2 linked regions of the Jilunia laotingensis genome follow. The protein of the gene in region 1 interacts with the protein of each later gene in a pairwise test. Links are inferred from orthologs where the notes say so. Each region holds a gene or a part of one and is shown in the gene's direction. Other genes may lie near its edges.

Region 1 (3,231 bases):
GCAATGGGATGATGGAAAGTGCAGCCGCGTTAATCCCCCAAATTGAAAAGATGTTGCCTAAATTGGACTCAATCATGACTTCCCTCAACACGATCTTGTCTGATCAAAGCATTCCCGCTACTTTACATTCAGTGGAAAAGATGACTGCTAACCTAGAAGAAGCCAGCGGACAGTTTAAAGTCTTGATGAAAAGGGACATACCTCAACTTACCGGTAAACTGAACACACTTGGAGACAACTTTATTGCCATCAGCAGCAACCTGAAAGAAATTGACTATGCCAACACTTTCAAAGAAATTGAGCAAACGCTGAATAACGTAAAAATAATTACAAATAAGCTGAATAGCAAAGACAATACTGTAGGATTGTTACTAAACGATCCACAATTATATAACAACTTGAATGCAACAACAGCCAATGCTGCCAGCTTATTGGAAGACCTGAAAGAACATCCGAAACGGTATGTACACTTCTCGTTATTCGGTAAAAAAGACAAGTAGAAAATGACCGTTAAATAGAATTCATCTAAATAATAGATATCATAGTTAGCAGTGTCAAATATTTCGGAAAGTCCATAGACAGACTGAGATAAATAAATAATAGGGAATCTTAGATTGAACCAATAACCCTTACTCGATAGCAGCTTAATAATCTTATAAACAAGGTATTATAAAAATGCAATAGCCCCTTCACTGGGGCTATTTTATCGGATTATCATAAGTTACTGAAAGTAAAGGCATTATTATTTTGATGAGAAATACAAGAAAAAAGGGATTTGTTTTTCTCGAATAAGATTCCCAATTTTGCAACCGTAGAAGTTTTGCTTTATTAATAAATGTATTATAGCCGTTATGAGTGAATCCAACCATGTCGGACTGTGGAACCGCTGTCTTGATATCATAAAAGACAATGTTCCGGATTCGACATACAAAACTTGGTTTGTCCCCATTGTTCCGTTAAAATATGAGGACAAAACGTTAATCGTACAGGTACCCAGCCAGTTCTTCTATGAATTTCTGGAAGATCAGTTCGTGGACCTGCTGCGGAAAACGTTGTATAAAGTCATAGGCGAAGGCACCAAGTTGATGTATAACGTAATGGTTGACAGGACTTCAGTGCCCAATCAAACGGTAAACCTTGAAGCCAGCAACCGCTCAGTGGCTGTGCCACAAAGTGTAATTCGCAATGGTGGCAATAAAGCCCCCAATCTGTTACATGCACCGGCACCACAAGATTTGGATCCACATTTGAATCCTAATTACAACTTCGAGAATTTCATTGAGGGATATAGCAACAAACTGTCAAGAAGCGTGGCCGAGGCCGTAGCCCAAAATCCGGCAGGTACAGCCTTCAATCCTCTGTTTTTACACGGTGCTTCAGGGGTAGGCAAAACTCATCTTGCGAATGCCATCGGAACCAGGATAAAGGAATTATACCCCGAAAAAAGAGTCCTGTACGTATCTGCACATCTTTTTCAAGTGCAGTACACTGATTCTGTCCGCAATAATACTACGAACGATTTCATTAACTTCTACCAAACAATCGACGTACTGATCATAGATGATATTCAGGAATTTGCAGGTGTAACAAAAACGCAGAACACGTTCTTTCACATCTTTAATCATCTTCATCAAAACGGCAAACAACTGATACTGACTTCCGACCGCGCTCCTGTATTGCTACAGGGAATGGAAGAGCGTCTTTTGACACGTTTTAAATGGGGCATGGTAGCCGAACTGGAAAAGCCTACCGTAGAACTGCGTAGAAACATTCTTCGCAACAAGGTTCACCGGGACGGATTACAGTTCCCACCTGAAGTAATAGACTATATCGCTGAAAACGTCGATGAAAGCGTTCGCGACTTAGAAGGTATCGTCATAGCCATCATGGCGCGGTCAACCATCTTCAACAAGGATATAGACTTGGACTTAGCGCAGCATGTGGTTCGCGGTGTGGTACGCAATGAAACGAAAACTATCAGTATCGAAGACATATTAAGCACAGTCTGCAAACATTTTGGTTTGGAGGGAAATGCCATTCATACAAAGTCAAGGAAAAGAGAGGTTGTTCAAGCACGTCAAGTAGCCATGTATCTCGCTAAAAACTATACCGATTATTCTACCTCGAAAATCGGTAAATTTATCGGAAACAAGGATCATGCAACCGTACTTCATGCTTGCAAAACCGTAAAAGGGCAATGCGAAGTAGATAAAAGTTTCCGTTCCGATCTAGAGAGTATAGAAGCATCCTTAAAGAAAAAAGGCACCAATTAAGCAAGTATCCTCTTTCTCCATTCAATTCAAAACGGTACAAACTAACCTACTTATTTTTAGAAACAGCATTAGTCTGTACCGTCTGTACGGTGAGATTACTAGATAAATCCCTGCTGGCGTAAGACTTTCAAAAGATTTTCAGACATGAATTCATTATCTTTCTTTGTATACCGGACATCCGTAAATACCTGCGCCAATGTTTCTTTATTATTCTCCTCTATAAACTGCTTGTTTTCGGGCAAAGACTCTTTATAGGCATATAGTCTATCAATATCTGCTTCCGTGTAATCATGATACCGTTCTGTATGAACGGCAGCCTCCACAGGCAAACGATCTACTTGTGCAGGAATACCATCGGGATAACCGACCGTTACGGTAGTTACCGGAAATACAAGTTCTGGCAATTGCAGGACATCTATGATCATTTGTGGATTATAGGTGGTAGTTCCCAAATAGCAAATCCCCAAACCAGCCTCTTCAGCCAATGTACAAAAAGTCTGTGCCACCAATAAAGTATCCATCGCTGCATTCATAAAAGACATCAGATTATTATATCCCGGCACCGCCTTTCGCTGCTCACACCATTTAGTAAAACGGTGAAAATCTGCGCAAAATGTAAGCACTACCGGTGCCCCTTTGACCATTGGCTGGTTGAAATGTGCCGGAGAAAGTTTCTCCTTCATTTCAGTATCACGTGTGACAATGACGCTGTAAAGCTGCATTCCCCCCATTGTAGAGGCGCGGAAAGAAGTCTCAAGCAAATCATTTAACAAATCAGAGGAAATATCTTTTTGTAAGTACTTCCTAATCGTTCTCCTGTTCTTAACTATCTCAATCATCACTTTTTTTATTGCAAAGATACGAAAAGAAAATCTATTCCACCATCTTCATAAAATAGATTAATTTTCTTTTTGGAAAACTTCAAGCCATGAACAAACGAATCATCCAATTGTTTTTC
Region 2 (3,308 bases), 1.1 Mb from region 1 along the record:
ACACAAAACTTTCTGATCCGAAGTTTATATCCGGTAAAATAGCTTCAGGAGCGAATAGTCCGAAAACCGAGGAACCGGAACCGCTCATGGAAGCATAGATCGCTCCATTCCGGTATAACTCATCTTTAATCTCTTTAATAATGGGGAATTGAGGAAATACACTGTCTTCGAAATCATTTACCATTTTGTTTTTCCATTCGTGTACGGAGGTACCGGCCAGCTCTTTGAGGGAGTATTCCGGCTTATGGGGCTTTATCAGGGAAAATGCTTCACGCGTTGAAACAAAAATATCCGGTTTGACCAATATGATTTTATAACCTTTTAATGAAAGGGTAACGGGGGAGAAAATATTCCCGATCCCTTCCGCATATGTAGGGATGTTTTTAATAAAGAAAGCGCAATCAGCTCCTAACATGGCGGCATACTTCTCCAGTTCAATGTCCGTTAGCTCTAATGAGAACTTTTTATTAAGTAGCTTTAGCATGGAAGCTGCATCCGACGAACCTCCTCCCAATCCTGCGCCACAAGGAATGCGCTTATATAAATGGATGTCTACAGGTGGTAAGTCGAATTCTTTATCCAATAATCGGTAGGCTTTTACAACCAGGTTGTCATACGGATTCCCGTCTAAGACAATACCTTTCTGTTGCAGAGTGATTTTTTCTTTGGTATGACTTGCAACATGAATCTCCAGCGCGTCTTCGAGAGGGACAGGGTAAAAAATGGTTTCAAGATTGTGGTATCCATCCGGACGCTTCTCGGTAATATTCAGCCCGAGGTTTATTTTAGCATTTGGAAATGTGATCATCTCTTAATTTACGATTTAATTATAGGCGATTGAAGTTACTCGTTTTTTTAAACTATGCAAAGTTAGCAAAATCTTCATTGCTCATTCTTCATTCTTCATTAATATATTCTATCTTTGTTGTCCCTTTCACGTTAATAGCGTGTTTGGAATGCATTTAGTAAGATTTGATATATATTTTTCCATTCGTAAATAGTTAAATTGTAAGTATAAAGATGGCTGAACAACAAAAAAGAACCCCGCGTAATACCAAACCTAAGGCGACTCAACCTGTCACTGATTATGGCCGAATACAGCCACAGGCAACCGAATTGGAAGAAGCGGTATTGGGTGCTTTGATGATTGAGAAAGATGCTTATTCATTAGTGAGTGAGATCCTTCGTCCGGAATCTTTTTATGAGCATCGTCATCAGTTGATTTATGCTGCAATCACCGATCTTGCAGTTAACCAGAAGCCGGTGGATATCCTGACTGTAAAGGAGCAACTTGCTAAAAGAGGGGAGTTGAAGGAGGTAGGCGGACCTTTTTATATTACTCAGTTGAGTAGTAAAGTAGCTTCTTCCGCCCATATCGAATATCATGCCCGCATTATCGCGCAGAAATATTTGGCACGCGAACTCATCACCTTTACCAGTGGAATCCAGAGTAAAGCATTTGACGAGACACTCGATGTCGATGATCTGATGCAGGAGGCGGAAGGTAAGCTTTTTGAAATATCCCAGCGGAATCTGAAGAAAGATTATACGCAGATCAACCCTGTGATTAGCGAAGCGTATCAATTGATTCAGAAAGCTGCTGCACGGACGGATGGTTTGAGTGGTTTGGAGAGTGGTTATACCAAATTGGATAAGATGACTGCCGGTTGGCAGAATTCCGACCTCATTATTATTGCTGCCCGGCCTGCGATGGGTAAAACGGCCTTCGTGCTTTCTATGGCAAGGAACATTGCTGTTAACTTTCGTAATCCGGTTGCGTTGTTCTCTCTTGAAATGAGTAACGTGCAGTTGGTCAATCGTCTGATTTCAAATGTATGCGAGATTCCAAGTGAGAAAATAAAGAGTGGACAGCTTGCGGCATACGAGTGGCAGCAACTCGACTATAAGCTGAAAGACTTGATAGATGCTCCGCTCTATGTAGACGATACACCCTCTCTGTCTGTATTCGAACTTCGTACGAAGGCACGCCGTTTGGTTCGCGAACACAATGTGAAGATCATAATTATTGACTACCTCCAGTTGATGAATGCCAGTGGGATGGCTTTTGGCAGTCGTCAGGAAGAGGTTAGTACCATCTCGCGTTCGTTGAAAGGGCTTGCCAAAGAATTGAATATTCCTATTATTGCCTTGTCCCAGTTGAATCGTGGTGTCGAGAATCGTGAAGGCATAGAAGGAAAACGTCCCCAATTGAGTGATCTTCGTGAATCCGGTGCTATCGAACAGGATGCCGATATGGTCTGTTTTATTCATCGACCGGAATACTACAAGATCTATCAGGATGATCATGGGAATGACTTGCGGGGCATGGCTGAGATCATTATTGCAAAACACCGTAATGGTGCGGTGGGAGACGTGCTTCTCCGGTTCAAAGGAGAATATACCCGTTTCCAGAATCCGGAAGACGATATGGTGATTCCTACTCCCGATGAAGGAGCCATCCTTGGTTCGCGAATGAATTCTTCACCCGCAAGTGTGCCTCCACCGGCTCCCGATTTTATTCCTCAGGGAGGGAATCCTTTTGGAGGAAGCAGTGAAGGGCCGTTGCCTTTTTAATAGAAAATAGATTATACGATTCGTAACAAGTGATATTGATGAAAATGACCGGTGCTAATTCCTATGCGGATTCGTGTCGGCTTTTTCTATTTGGTTAATTTTCTACCTATTAATTCCCCGCCAACCAAAAAATCTTATTAACTTTGCGAGTCTTTTTTGAGAAACAATAAAAACTTAATGATATGAATATCTCTTATAATTGGCTGAAAGAGTATGTTAACTTCGATCTGACACCTGATGAAGTGGCTGCTGCGCTTACTTCCATCGGACTGGAAACGGGAGGCGTGGAAGAAGTTCAAACCATTAAAGGTGGTCTGGAAGGTCTGGTGATCGGTGAAGTTCTGACTTGTGTGGAACATCCTAATTCAGACCATTTGCACATCACAACTGTAAATTTGGGAAATGGCGAACCTACTCAAATCGTTTGTGGCGCACCGAATGTTGCTGCCGGACAAAAAGTAGTTGTTGCCACATTGGGCACGAAACTTTACGATGGGGATGAATGTTTTACGATTAAAAAGTCGAAGATTCGCGGTGTTGAATCTATAGGAATGATTTGTGCGGAAGATGAAATCGGTATCGGAACTTCTCATGATGGAATCATCGTATTGCCGGAAAATGCCATCCCGGGCACTTTAGCCAAAGATTATTATAACGTAAAGAGTGATTATGTCCTTGAGGTGGATATTACTCCGAACCGTGCAGATGCATGCTCACATTACGGAGTAGCTCGT

What was found.
Region 2: the proteins of dnaA (region 1) and dnaB interact in binary tests that used the Escherichia coli proteins (3 or more experiments, as listed by UniProt). The link is inferred for Jilunia laotingensis from one-to-one orthologs.

Annotation. Positions count from the first base shown.
Region 1 is NZ_JACRTF010000001.1:2,458,137-2,461,367, reverse strand. What follows is about bases 168-3,062. They hold dnaA (chromosomal replication initiator protein DnaA), read left to right. Parts: upstream 168-851; coding sequence 852-2,273; downstream 2,274-3,062. Other genes in these bases: H8744_RS09395 (NADPH-dependent oxidoreductase), read right to left, coding at 2,372-3,062; H8744_RS09405 (MlaD family protein), read left to right, coding at 168-500. Also shown: more of H8744_RS09405, read left to right, coding at 1-167; more of H8744_RS09395, read right to left, coding at 3,063-3,112. UniProt on the Escherichia coli protein: Plays an essential in the initiation and regulation of chromosomal replication. Binds in an ATP-dependent fashion to the origin of replication (oriC) to initiate formation of the DNA replication initiation complex once per cell cycle.
Region 2 is NZ_JACRTF010000001.1:3,510,635-3,513,942, forward strand. Bases 326-3,297 are described here. They hold dnaB (replicative DNA helicase), read left to right. Parts: upstream 326-1,020; coding sequence 1,021-2,574; downstream 2,575-3,297. Other genes in these bases: ispE (4-(cytidine 5'-diphospho)-2-C-methyl-D-erythritol kinase), read right to left, coding at 326-808; pheT (phenylalanine--tRNA ligase subunit beta), read left to right, coding at 2,757-3,297. Outside these bases: more of ispE, read right to left, coding at 1-325; more of pheT, read left to right, coding at 3,298-3,308. UniProt on the Escherichia coli protein: The main replicative DNA helicase, it participates in initiation and elongation during chromosome replication. Travels ahead of the DNA replisome, separating dsDNA into templates for DNA synthesis.